2 regions of the Streptomyces sp. NPDC090021 genome follow, and region 2 is predicted to be linked to the other one. Evidence: predicted binding sites of a transcription regulator. Region 2 holds the regulator's gene; the other holds the start of a gene.
The links. Region 2 encodes HrcA, which represses chaperone genes, less so after heat shock. Its sites were predicted from a motif close to TTNGCACTCNGNNNNNCNGAGTGCNAA; they were not measured.
Positions count from the first base shown of each region.

Region 1: the regulator HrcA is predicted to act here: its motif matches at 2,680-2,706, upstream of groL (chaperonin GroEL).

Region 1 covers NZ_JBIVFO010000028.1:21,101-27,973, reverse strand. Annotated here, with positions in the region: gene ACIPXC_RS22485 (hypothetical protein) at 1-99, opposite strand, end outside; gene ACIPXC_RS22480 (Uma2 family endonuclease) at 259-831, shown strand; gene groL (chaperonin GroEL) at 930-2,549, opposite strand; gene ACIPXC_RS22470 (cold-shock protein) at 2,987-3,193, opposite strand; gene ACIPXC_RS22465 (MoaD/ThiS family protein) at 3,578-3,856, opposite strand; gene thrC (threonine synthase) at 3,893-5,191, opposite strand; SAM riboswitch class I at 5,185-5,342, opposite strand; gene ACIPXC_RS22455 (glucosyl-3-phosphoglycerate synthase) at 5,528-6,505, shown strand; gene ACIPXC_RS22450 (trehalose-6-phosphate synthase) at 6,552-6,873, shown strand, end outside.
Region 2 covers NZ_JBIVFO010000033.1:34,978-41,850, forward strand. Annotated here, with positions in the region: gene ACIPXC_RS24985 (Uma2 family endonuclease) at 36-632, shown strand; gene ACIPXC_RS24990 (DUF3097 domain-containing protein) at 610-1,419, opposite strand; gene ACIPXC_RS24995 (MBL fold metallo-hydrolase) at 1,454-2,173, opposite strand; gene hrcA (heat-inducible transcriptional repressor HrcA) at 2,337-3,353, shown strand; gene dnaJ (molecular chaperone DnaJ) at 3,354-4,493, shown strand; gene ACIPXC_RS25010 (nitronate monooxygenase) at 4,650-5,741, shown strand; gene ACIPXC_RS25015 (16S rRNA (uracil(1498)-N(3))-methyltransferase) at 5,738-6,481, shown strand; gene ACIPXC_RS25020 (histidine triad nucleotide-binding protein) at 6,561-6,873, shown strand, end outside.

The DNA.
Region 1 (6,873 bases), on a different contig from region 2:
GTAGCGCGTGGCCGGCAGCGCGCAGAGATGTCGCGCCTTCTCGTACGCCTCGGCGGGATCGGCGGTGCGCAGCACGGGACAAGCGACGGAGTTCCCCATGGCCGTACGGTCACACGCCCCCACCCACCCCGGCCAGCGGTTTTCACCACCCGATCGAGGGGACCGCTCCCGGGACCGGGTGGGGCCCGCACCGCGACACTAGCCTTGAACGGCACGGGCTCAGCGCTGCACGCCATCCGGAGGAATACGGTGACGATCATGATCGAGCGGGCCACACCCATAGATGCCTTGTCGGCGCCACCGACCTTCGAGGACCTCCTGCGCACGGTCGCGGAGATGGACACGCCAGACGGCTTCAAGGCCGAGCTCATCCGGGGGAAGATCGTCGTGTCACCGTTTTCCAGGCTCCGCTACTACCACCCCATGCGTGCGCTGCGGGAACAGCTGCAGGCCCGAGGGCCCAAGGGCCACTACGCGGACGTCGCGCCCTTCCTTTTCCGGTTCGCGGAGGCGGAGCGCGCCTTCTGCCCCGACCTCTTCGTCGCGGACGGGTCCGCCTTCGAGGAGGACGGCCGTCACGCGGACGCAACGGCACTGTCCCTGGTCGCGGAGTTCACGTCCGTCTCCACCCGGGACGCCGACTGGAACGAGAAGCTCGACGTCTACGGACGCCTCGTCCCGGTCTACCTGGTCGTCGACATGCAGGACGCGGAGATCACCTGCTTCCACGACCCGTCGCCCCACGGCTACCGCGCCCGCACGACGGTGTCCTTCGGTGAGGTCCTGCGGATCCCCGCGCCGTTCGACTTCGCGCTCGACACCGCGTTCTGACCGTTTTCGTTGCGCTTCCGGTCCCGGGAACGCCCGAGGGCGGCACCCCCGTCGGGGTGCCGCCCTCGTTCGAGAACAGCCGATCAGCCAGGGGCCGATCAGAAGTCCATGTCACCGCCCGGCATGCCGCCCGGAGCGGCCGCGGCCTTCTCCGGCTTGTCGGCGATGACGGCCTCGGTGGTCAGGAACAGCGCGGCGATCGACGCGGCGTTCTGCAGCGCGGAGCGCGTGACCTTCGCCGGGTCGATGATGCCCTCGGCGATCATGTCGACGTACTCGCCGGACGCGGCGTTCAGGCCGTGGCCGATCGGGAGGTTGCGCACCTTCTCGACGACGACGCCACCCTCGAGACCACCGTTGACGGCGATCTGCTTCAGCGGGGCCTCCAGCGCGAGCTTCACGGCGTTGGCGCCGGTCGCCTCGTCACCGTCGAGCTCCAGCTTCTCGAAGACCGCGGAGGCCTGCAGCAGGGCCACGCCACCACCGGCGACGATGCCCTCCTCGACGGCCGCCTTCGCGTTGCGGACGGCGTCCTCGATGCGGTGCTTGCGCTCCTTGAGCTCGACCTCGGTCGCGGCACCGGCCTTGATGACGGCCACGCCGCCGGCCAGCTTCGCGAGGCGCTCCTGGAGCTTCTCGCGGTCGTAGTCCGAGTCGGAGTTCTCGATCTCGGCGCGGATCTGGTTCACGCGACCGGCGACCTGGTCGCTGTCACCGGCACCGTCGACGATGGTGGTCTCGTCCTTGGTGATGACGACCTTGCGGGCGCGGCCGAGCAGGTCGAGACCGGCGTTCTCCAGCTTGAGGCCGACCTCCTCGGAGATGACCGTGCCACCGGTGAGGATGGCGATGTCACCGAGCATGGCCTTGCGGCGGTCGCCGAAGCCCGGGGCCTTGACGGCGACGGACTTGAAGGTGCCGCGGATCTTGTTGACGACCAGGGTCGACAGGGCCTCGCCCTCGACGTCCTCGGCGATGATCAGCAGCGGCTTGCCGGACTGCATGACCTTCTCCAGGAGCGGCAGCAGGTCCTTGACCGAGCCGATCTTGGAGTTGACGATCAGGATGTACGGGTCGTCGAGGGACGACTCCATGCGCTCCATGTCGGTGGCGAAGTACGCCGAGATGTAGCCCTTGTCGAAGCGCATACCCTCGGTGAGCTCCAGCTCCAGACCGAAGGTCTGGGACTCCTCGACGGTGATGACGCCTTCCTTGCCGACCTTGTCCATGGCCTCGGCGATGAGCTCGCCGATCTGGGTGTCGGCGGCGGAGATGGAGGCCGTGGAAGCGATCTGCTCCTTGGTCTCGACATCCTTGGCCTGGGCGAGCAGGGCGGCGGAGACGGCCTCGACGGCCTTCTCGATACCACGCTTGAGGGCCATCGGGTTGGCACCGGCGGCCACGTTGCGCAGGCCCTCGCGGACGAGCGCCTGAGCCAGGACGGTGGCGGTGGTCGTACCGTCGCCGGCGACGTCGTCCGTCTTCTTGGCGACTTCCTTGACCAGCTCGGCGCCGATCTTCTCGTACGGGTCCTCGAGCTCGATCTCCTTGGCGATGGAGACACCATCGTTGGTGATCGTGGGGGCGCCCCACTTCTTCTCAAGGACGACGTTGCGACCCTTGGGGCCAAGGGTGACCTTGACGGCGTCGGCGAGCTGGTTCATCCCGCGCTCGAGGCCGCGGCGGGCCTCCTCGTCGAACGCAATGATCTTGGCCATCTGAAGTGGTCCTCCCGGACAGCGGTGGATTGCTCCCAGGACCGCGCCCGCGCCCGCGACGGACGGCCTGCGTGCCCGGCGGTTCCTTCCCACCGGACCCTGCGGGCCTCACCGACCCGGTCCTCGTTCAGTAGCACTCTCACTCGTAGAGTGCTAACGCCAATGATTAGCACTCGACCCCCGAGAGTGCAAGCGGCTTCGAAGAAGCCCCGGTGAGGGGTGGCGGTCGGGTGACGGGTGGGCGCAAGCGGCTTCGAAGAAGCCCCGGTGAGGGGTGGCGGTCGGGTGACGGGTGGGCGCAAGCGGCTCCGGCAAGGAACGCGGGCGCGCGCGCCGCACACGCGAGGGGCCCACATCCCGTGTCCGGGATGTGGGCCCCTCGTGGGTCTTCCGGGTCTTCGACGGAAGACCGAGCGTCGGTGGTCGATGCTCCGGGACTAGCCGAGCGCGAGCTTGACCATGTCCGCCTGCGGACCCTTCTGGCCCTGCGAGATCTCGAACTCGACCCGCTGACCCTCTTCAAGGGTGCGGTACCCGTCCATCTGGATGGCGCTGTAGTGGACGAACACATCCGCACCACCGTCGACCGCGATGAAGCCGTAGCCCTTCTCCGCGTTGAACCACTTGACGGTGCCCTGAGCCATGCCTAACTCCCCTATTACTGGCCCTTGCGCGGGAACGCACTTCGCGTTACCGGGTCAGAACTTGCGTCGGAACGCTTCGACCGAGGCTGAATGTATCTGCGCGAGTGCTGTCTGCAACAGGTCAATCCGACGAGAAATCTGGACACCGAGAAACATTGAAATAGAGTGAAAATTTGGAATATTCCAGGGCAAGTCGGGCCAGACATATCTCGCCAAAGCCCCATACCGCACCCGCACATTGGCCCGATGTCGACCCTCACGCGACCCGCTCATATGCGGCGGGCAAGTCCAGCGGAGGGGACTTCCCCAACTGTACCGTGCCCAATCAAGCAGAATTACCCCCTCCGCTTTTAGCGGAGGGGGTAATTTCGTTTACCGGGTGGGTCAGCAGCCGCCCGCGACGGCCGGAATGATCGAGACACCGGCGCCGTCCGGCGTGACCGCCGCGAGTCCGCCCTCGAAGCGCACGTCGTCGTCGTTGACGTAGACGTTCACGAAGCGGCGGAGCTTGCCCTGGTCGTCCAGGACGCGCGCGGCGATGCCCGGGTGGTTCTTCTCCAGGGACTCGATGACCTCGGCGAGGGTCGCGCCCTCGGCCGGGACCTCGGCCTGACCGCCGGTGTAGGTGCGCAGGATGGTGGGGATGCGGACGTTGACGCTCATGGCGCTACTGCCTTTCCGGAGTTGCGTGGAGGGTGGTCAGGCCAGGCCGGCGGCGCGGAACGCGTCCAGGCTGGGGCGGATGGTGGCGGTCTGCCCGCTGTCCGCGGCCACCGCCTCCAGGGTCTTGAGGCCGTCACCGGTGTTGAGGACGACGGTGGTCAGCGCCGGGTCGAGCTGCCCGTTCTCGATGAGCTTCTTCGTCACGCCGACGGTCACGCCGCCCGCGGTCTCGGCGAAGATGCCCTCGGTCTGCGCGAGGATCTTGATCGCCTCGACGACCTGCTCGTCGGTCACGTCCTCGACGAAGCCGCCGGTGCGGCGCGCGATGTCCAGGACGTACGGGCCGTCCGCCGGGTTGCCGATCGCGAGGGACTTGGCGATGGTGTTCGGCTTCTGCGGGCGGACCACGTCGTGACCGGCCTTGAAGGCGGTCGACACCGGGGAGCAGCCCTCGGCCTGGGCGCCGAAGATCTTGTACGGCTTGTCCTCGACGAGGCCGAGCCTGATCAGCTCCTGCAGGCCCTTGTCGATCTTCGTGAGCTGGGAGCCGGACGCGATCGGGATGACGATCTGGTCGGGCAGCTGCCAGCCGAGCTGCTCGCAGATCTCGTAGGCCAGCGTCTTGGAGCCCTCGCCGTAGTACGGGCGGAGGTTGACGTTGACGAAGCCCCAGCCCTCGCCCAGCGGGTCCCCGATGAGCTCGGAGCAGAAGCGGTTGACGTCGTCGTAGTTGCCCTCGATGCCGACCAGGTCACCGCCGTACACACCGGCCATGACCACCTTGCCCTGCTCCAGGTCGTGCGGGATGAACACGCAGGAGCGGAAGCCGGCCCGGGCGGCCGCGGCGCCGACGGCGCCGGCCAGGTTGCCGGTGGAGGAGCAGGACAGGGTGGTGAAGCCGAAGGCGCGGGCGGCCTCGACGGCGATGGCCACGACGCGGTCCTTGAAGGAGTGCGTCGGGTTGCCCGAGTCGTCCTTGACGTACAGCTTGCCGGTGACGCCCAGCTCCTTGGCCAGGTTGGCGGCGTCGACGAGCTTGGTGAAGCCGGGGTTCAGGCTCGGCTTGGCGGCCACGTCGGCGGGGACGGGCAGCAGCGGCGCGTAGCGCCAGATGTTGTTCGGACCGGCCTCGATCGCGGCGCGCAGGGCCTCGGGGTCGCCGGTCGGCAGCTCGTAGGCGACTTCCAGAGGTCCGAAGCACTCAGCGCACGCGAAGATGGGACCGAGCTCGAAGCGGGTACCGCACTCGCGACAGGAAAGGCCCGTGGCAGGTCCGAGATCGACAGAGGTGGCGACAGTCTGTGCAGCCATGATGGCGAGGCCCTTTCTCCTCATCTTCCCCATGGCGCATTTCGCCATGAGACGGAATTGGCACCTTCCCTAGCCGGGGACCTCGTCGACGAGCGCTGCTGCGCGATCGCGAGAACCGACTGGAGGGTTGCCGGGGCTTCAACGGGCCGTGTCCCTCTGCCCCTCTGGATGAGCGGTATGGCACCGGCACACGCGCTCTGTGGCGCGCCGGTGCGTTTGTACGCGGGGGACCCCGGCATGCGGTGGTCCTTCGCGTTGTTCAAGACTGTAACCGAAGGGACGGGCGGTTGAGACAGCCGTCCGAACCGCGAGATGGATCACAAAGACGGCCATATCGCCGACGAGCAGGGAGTGCAGAGGGTGCTGGAAGAGGTGGAGCGCTGGCTGGCCGACCGCTCCTGGTCCGCCGCCGACCGACCGCTCGACCAGCTGCTCGACCTCAAACGGGCGGCCGGGACCACGGTCAGCGTGGTGCTGCCCGCGCTGGACGAGGAGGCGACGGTCGGCGCGATCGTCGAGGTCGTCCGGCGTGAGCTGATCGAGGGACGGCCGGTCCCTCTCGTGGACGAGCTGGTCGTGATCGACTCGGGCTCGGCCGACCGGACCGCCGAGGTCGCCGCGAAGGCCGGCGCCCGCGTGGTGCACCGCGACGAGATCCTGCCGAGGATCCCGGCACTGCCCGGCAAGGGCGAGGTGCTGTGGCGCTCGCTGCTGGCCACCACCGGCGACATCGTCTGCTTCGTCGACGCGGACCTGCGGGACTTCTCGGCCTCCTTCGTCTCCGGGATCGTGGGGCCGCTGCTCACCGACCCCGGCGTGCAGTTCGTCAAGGCGATGTACGACCGCCCCCTGGGCACGGAATTCGACGGACTCGCCTCCGGCAAGACCCCCGGCCAGGGCGGACGGGTCACCGAGCTGGTCGCCCGCCCGCTGCTGAACCTGCACTGGCCGCAGCTGGCCGGCTTCGTCCAGCCGCTGGGCGGCGAGTACGCCGTACGACGCTCCCTGCTGGAGCGGCTGCCGTTCCCCGTCGGCTACGGCGTCGAGCTGGGCCTGCTGGTCGACGCGCTGCACACGGTCGGACTGGACGCGCTGGCCCAGGTCGACGTGGGCGTGCGGATCCACCGCCATCAGGACGGACAGGCACTGGGCCGGATGGCCGCGGCGATCTACCGCACGGCCCAGGTACGGCTCTCGCGCGGGCACCTCGTACGGCCGGAGCTGACGCAGTTCGAGCGGGGCCCGGAGGGCTTCGTGCCGCGCACGTACCCGGTGGACACCGAGGAGCGGCCGCCGATGCTGGGCGTGAAGGAGTACGGCCGGCGCCACGTCGCGTGAGGTGTCCATACGTTTGAGCGAGCGCGGCCCGGGCTAGGTTCCGCGCATGGCTTCTCAGGTACTCGTCGCGGCGAACCGCGGCCCGCTCTCCTACGCCCTCTCCGACGAGGGAACGCTCAGCGCCCGGCGCGGCGGGGGCGGTCTCGTCTCCGGACTCTCGGCGGCGCTCGCGGAGCAGCCGGGGGCGCTGTGGGTCTGCGCGGCGCTGTCGGACGCGGACCGGGAGGCGGTCCGCCGGGACGTCTCCGAGCCGGGTGTCCGGATGTTGGACATCGATCCCACGATGTACGACGCCGCGTACAACGGCATCGCGAACTCGGTGCTGTGGTTCACCCACCACCACCTGTACGACGTGCCGCGGGAGCCGG
Region 2 (6,873 bases):
GCTGTCCCTAGGCTGCCGCCGACAGCACGCGGCGGATGTGGAGGACCACGGAGATGACCGCTGTGGACGAGCGTGGGATGGCCAAGTTCTTCGAGGGGTTCCAGCCTCCCGACGGAGTCAAGGCCGAGCTCCTCCGGGGGGAAATCGTCATGATGGCCGGCCCCGATCTGGTGCACAACCTGATCGTGGAGGACGTGCAGGATCAGATTCCGCGCAAGCGGTGGGCGCGCCTGCAGACCCAGGACGTCGACATCGTCGACGAGGCGAGCGAACCCGTGCCCGATCTGGTGGTCCTGGATCGCGAGGCGCAGCCCGGGTCGGGCCGTCTCCTGCCCTCGCAGCTGATCACGCTGGTGGTGGAGGTCGTCTCCAAGACCAGCGTCGACCGCGACTACGTGGTCAAGCGCTCCGTCTACGCCGCGGGCCGGGTGCCCGCCTACCTGATCATCGACCCCATCGTCGCGCAGTGCGTCCTGCTGACGATCCCGGCCGGCAGGGGTGACGACGCCGACTACCGCTCCCAGAGGGTCTCGAAGTTCGGTGAGCCGCTGCCGCTGGAACTGCTCGGCATCGAGCTGGACACGAGCGACTTCGGAACCTTCGAGGGTGTCAGGCCCCACCGTCACCCGTGACGAAGTCGATGAGCTCCTCCACGCGGCCCAGCAGGGTCGGCTCCAGGTCCTTGTAGGAGGTCACCCGGGACAGGATGTGCTGCCAGGCCGCCCCGATGTTCTCCGGCCAGCCCAGGGCCCGGCAGACGCCCGTCTTCCAGTCCTGGCCGCGCGGGACCACCGGCCACGCGGCGATGCCCAGCGCCGAGGGCTTCACCGCCTGCCAGACGTCCACGTACGGGTGACCCACCACCAGCACGTCCGGCGAGGTCACCGCGGCGGCGATACGGGACTCCTTCGAGCCCGGCACCAGATGGTCCACCAGCACCCCCAGCCGGGCGTCCGGCGCCGGACCGAAGTCCGCCACCACCGCCGGCAGGTCGTCGACCCCCTCCAGGTACTCGACCACCACGCCCTCGATGCGCAGGTCGTCGCCCCAGACCCGCTCCACCAGCTCGGCGTCGTGGCGGCCCTCGACGTAGATCCGGCCCGCCCGGGCCACCCGCGCCCGGGCTCCGGGGACGGCGATCGACCCCGAGGCCGTCCGGGCCGGCGCCGCCGGGCCCCGCGGCGGGCGGACCAGGGTGACCACCGCGCCGTCCAGCAGGAAGCCCCGCGGCTCCATCGGGAACACCCGGCGCTTGCCGAAGCGGTCCTCCAGGGTTACCGTGCCCGCCTCACAGGCCACCACCGCGCCGCAGAAGTCCGTACCGGCCACCTCGACGACCAGGTCCGGTTCGGCGGCGACCTCGGGGACGGCCCTGGGCCGCTTCCACTGCGGGGTCAGGTCGGGGGAGTACTCGCGCATCCGGCCGACACTAGAAGAGCCGTGCGCGTCCCGCCTACGACACGCCGGAACGGGCCGCCAGTGTGGCGCGTTGCGCACGGACGAACTCCGCGGTGACCACCGCTCCGTGACCGGGTACGTACCACGCGTCCTCGCCGCCCAGCGACAGCAGCCGGTCCAGGGCGGCGGGCCACTGCCGGGGCATCGCGTCCGGACCCGCCACCGGCTCGCCCGACTCCTCCACCAGGTCCCCGCAGAACACCGTCTCGCGGTCGCCCGGGACGAAGACGGCCAGGTCGTGCCCGGTGTGCCCGGGCCCCACGTTGGCCAGCAGCACCTGCACCCCGCCCAGGTCGAGGGTCCACTCGCCCGACACCTGATGGCCGGGCAGCACCAGCCGTTCCACGGCCTCGGCCGCCTCCGCCTCGGCGAGCCCGTGCCGCACCGCGTCCCCGCGCAGCTCCGCGCGGTCCGCGGCGAGCAGCGCGGCCAGTCCGACCGCCCCGTAGACCTCGGCCCCGGGGAAGGCGGACGCACCCAGGACGTGATCGAAATGGCCGTGCGTGAATGCGATATGGGTCACGCTCCGGCCCGTCAGCCGCTCGGCCTCGGCCCGCACCCCGGCGCCCTCGCGCACGCACGACCCAGGGTCGATCAGGAGTACGGACTCGTCCCCCACCACCAGCCCCACCGTGCAGTCCCACACCGGCAGACGCCGTCGGCCGGTCCGTCCGGTGAGCCGTTCCCAGCCCACCTCTTCCCATCGCACGTCCATGCCGCGACGCTACCCTGGCGGGCCTCCCTTGCCATGGTCTTACCACCCGGCCGTACACTGAGCGGGGGCTCTCTGGCACTCGAACCCACAGAGTGCCAACGAACGTCAGAACACGTCGGAACACGTCGGAACACGGCAACGGATCACGCTGGAGGTGTGCGCGATGCTCAGCGAACGCAGACTCGAAGTGCTGCGCGCCATCGTCCAGGACTACGTCGGGACGGAGGAGCCGGTCGGCTCCAAGGCGCTCACCGAGCGGCACCGGCTCGGCGTCTCGCCCGCCACCGTGCGCAACGACATGGCGGTGCTGGAGGAGGAGGGCTACATCGCGCAGCCCCACACCAGCGCCGGCCGGATCCCCACCGACAAGGGCTACCGCCTCTTCGTCGACAAGCTGGCCGGGGTCAAGCCGCTCTCCACGCCCGAGCGCCGGGCCATCCAGAACTTCCTCGACGGGGCCGTCGACCTCGACGACGTCGTCGGCCGCACGGTGCGGCTGCTCGCGCAGCTCACCCGGCAGGTGGCGGTCGTCCAGTACCCGAGCCTGACCCGGTCGACCGTCCGGCACGTGGAGCTGCTCTCGCTCGCCCCGGCGCGCCTGATGCTCGTGCTGATCACGGACACCGGACGGGTCGAGCAGCGGCTCGTCGACTGCCCGAGCCCCTTCGGCGAGGCCTCGCTGGCCGACCTGCGGGCCCGGCTCAACAGCCGGGTCGTCGGCCGTCGTTTCACCGACGTGCCGCCGCTCGTCCAGGACCTGCCGGAGTCCTTCGAGGCCGACGACCGCAGCACGGTCTCCACCGTGCTGTCGACCCTCCTCGAAACGCTGGTGGAGGAGGCGGAGGAGCGGCTGATGATCGGCGGTACCGCCAATCTCACCCGCTTCGGACACGATTTCCCCCTGACGATCAGGCCGGTGCTGGAGGCGCTGGAGGAGCAGGTCGTGCTCCTCAAGCTGCTCGGCGAGGCCAACGAGTCGGGGATGGCCGTAAGGATCGGGCACGAGAACGCCTACGAGGGGCTCAACTCCACGTCGGTCGTCTCGGTCGGTTACGGTTCGGGCGGCGAAACGGTCGCCAAACTCGGCGTGGTCGGACCGACCCGCATGGACTACCCCGGAACGATGGGAGCGGTACGCGCAGTGGCACGTTACGTCGGACAGATCCTGGCGGAGTCGTAAGTGGCCACGGACTACTACGCCGTTCTCGGCGTGCGCCGCGACGCATCGCAGGACGAGATCAAGAAGGCCTTCCGGCGCCTCGCGCGTGAACTCCACCCGGACGTGAATCCGGATCCGAAGACGCAGGAGCGCTTCAAGGAGATCAACGCGGCCTACGAGGTGCTCTCGGACCCGCAGAAGAAGCAGGTCTACGACCTCGGCGGCGACCCGCTGTCCGCCTCCGGCGGTGGCGGCGGAGCCGGCGGCTTCGGCGCGGGCGGCTTCGGCAACTTCTCCGACATCATGGACGCCTTCTTCGGCCAGGCCTCGCAGCGCGGCCCGCGCTCGCGGACCCGGCGCGGCCAGGACGCCATGATCCGCCTCGACCTGGAGCTCGACGAGGCGGCCTTCGGGACCACCAAGGACATCCAGGTCGACACGGCCGTCGTCTGCACCACCTGCTCCGGCGAGGGCGCCGCCCCCGGCACCTCGGCGCAGACGTGTGACATGTGCCGCGGCCGCGGTGAGGTCTCGCAGGTCACCCGGTCCTTCCTGGGCCAGGTCATGACCTCGCGCCCCTGCCCGCAGTGCCAGGGCTTCGGGACCGTCGTCCCGACCCCCTGCCACGAGTGCGCGGGCGACGGCCGGGTCCGCTCCCGCCGCAGCCTCACGGTCAAGATCCCGGCCGGTGTCGAGAACGGCACCCGGATCCAGCTCGCGGGCGAGGGCGAGGTCGGCCCCGGCGGCGGCCCCGCCGGCGACCTGTACGTGGAGATCCACGAGCTGGCGCACCCGACCTTCCAGCGGCGCGGGGACGACCTGCACTGCACGGTCACCATCCCGATGACGGCGGCGGCGCTGGGCACCAAATGCCCGCTGGAGACGCTCGACGGGCTGGAGGAGATCGACATCCGGCCCGGCACCGGGTCCGGCCAGGCGATCCCGCTGCACGGGCGCGGCGTCACCCACCTGCGCGGCGGCGGGCGCGGCGACCTGATCGTCCACGTCGAGGTGACCACCCCGACCAAGCTGGACGCCCAGCAGGAGGAGCTGCTGCGCCAGCTGGCGAAGCTGCGCGGCGAGGAACGGCCCATGGGCCAGTTCGCGCCGGGCCAGCAGGGCCTGTTCAGCCGTCTGAAGGACGCGTTCAACGGTCGCTGACCGAAGGCCGCGCACCGCTTCGAGCCCGGTCCGGGGACGCCCCCGGCCGGGCTCTTCGCGTGCCCCGGCAGCCGCCCGCGGGCCCGCCGGGAGCCGGCTATGCCAGGCGGATGCGGTGATTCGGCCCCATGGGCGGGACGTGGCACGATGCAGTCCATGTCCACCGCCGCGAACGGTCTCTCCCTCCCCCCGATCGTGCAGGCTCCCATGGCGGGCGGCGCCTCCTGCCCGCCGCTCGTCGCCGCCGTGTGCGAGGCGGGCGGGCTGGGCTTCCTCGCCGGGGGCTACAAGACCGCCGACGGGATGTACCAGGAGATCAAACAGGTGCGCGCGCTCACCCGGTACCGCTTCGGCGTGAACCTCTTCATGCCGCAGACCGGGCACGTCGACCCGGCCGCGGTGGAGGCGTACCGCGGGCAGCTGGCCGGCGAGGCGAGCTGGTACGAGATCTCGCTCGCCGAGGAGGACATCATCGGCACCAGCGACGACGGCTACGACGCCAAGCTCGCCATCCTCCTGGAGGACCCGGTCCCGGTGGTGTCGTTCACCTTCGGCTGTCCCGACGCCACGGCGCTGGCCGCGCTGCGCAAGGCCGGCACGTACACCGTCGTCACCGTGACCTCCGTCGAGGAGGCCCGCAGCGCCCAGCAGGCGGGCGCCGACGCCGTCTGCGTCCAGGGCGTCGAGGCGGGCGGCCACCAGGGCACCCACCGGGACGACCCGCAGATCGACGGCACGGCGGCCGTGGGACTGCTCGCACTGGTGGCGCAGGTACGGGAAGCCGTGGCCCTGCCGATCATCGCCGCGGGCGGGGTCATGCGGGGCGCGCAGATCGCCGCGCTGCTGGCGGCCGGCGCGGCGGCGGCGCAGCTCGGCACGGCCTTCCTGGTGTGCCCCGAATCGGGAGCGGACCCCGTCCACAAGAAGGCGCTGACCGATCCGCTCTTCGTCCGGACGGAACTGACCCGGGCCTTCTCCGGGCGGCCGGCACGGGGGCTGGTCAACCGCTTCGTGCGGGAGCACGGCCCCTACGCCCCGGCCGCCTACCCCCAGGTCCACCACCTGACCTCGGGGCTGCGCAAGGCCGCAGCGGCGGCCGGGGACCCGCAGGGCATGGCCCTGTGGGCGGGCCAGGGGCACCGGCTGGCGAGAGCGCTTCCGGCGGCGCAGCTGGTGGAGGTCCTGGCGGCCGAACTGGCCCAGGCACAGAGCATGTTGAAGGAAATGCAGATGAGGAGTGCGTCATGACGGCCCCGGTGTTCGTGGTCGAAGAGGTCCCCGCAGGGGCGGAGTTCGTCCTGGACGGGCCGGAGGGCCGGCACGCCGTGTCGGTGAAACGGCTCAACCCGGGCGAGCAGGTGGTCCTCACCGACGGCCGCGGCGGCTGGGCGGAGGCGGTCGTGAAGGCCGCCGAGGGCAAGGATCGGCTCGTCGTGGCGGTCGCCGCCACCGGGCGGGAGGCGGAGCCCGGGGTCCGTATCACCGTGGTCCAGGCCCTGCCCAAGGGGGACCGGGGCGAGCTGGCCGTCGAGACGATGACCGAGACCGGCGTGGACGCGATCGTGCCCTGGCAGGCCTCGCGCTGCATCACCCAGTGGCGCGGCGACCGCGGGGCCAAGTCCCTGGCCAAGTGGCGGGCCACGGCCCGCGAGGCGGGCAAGCAGTCCCGACGCGTCCGCTTCCCGGAGGTGGCCGAGGCCATGTCCACCAAGCAGGTCGCCGCGCTGCTGGCCGGCGCCGACCTGGCGATGGTCCTGCACGAGGACCGCGACACCCCGTCGCAGGCCCTGGCCACGGCCGAGCTGCCCGCCTCCGGTTCCCTCGTCCTGGTGGTCGGGCCGGAAGGCGGTGTCTCCCCGGAGGAGCTGGAGGTCTTCGCCGCGGCGGGCGCCCACCCCTACCGTCTGGGCCGCTCCGTCCTGCGGACCTCCACCGCCGGCACCGCGGCCGCCGCGGTCCTGCTCGCCCGTAGCGGACGCTGGGCCTGACCGGCCGGAATACGCGCCCGCGGCGGGCCCCCGGCTGGATACGATGCCCGGACCGATCAACATCACGGGAGGGTGAGCAATGGCCGGGGAACCGCAGGCCGACTGCCTGTTCTGCAAGATCGTCGAGGGTGCCGTCCCGGCGACCGTGGTCCGGGAGACCGAGACCACCGTCGCCTTCCGGGACATCAACCCGCAGGCGCCCACGCACGTGCTCGTCATCCCCAAGGTGCACTACCCCGACGCCGCCTCCCTCGCGGCCGCCGAGCCGGGCGTCGCCGCCGACATACTGCGTGAGGCCGCACAGGTCGCCGCCGACGAGAAGATCGACGACCACGGCTACCGGATCGTCTTCAACACCGGATCCGGCGCCGGCCAGACCGTCTGGCACGCCC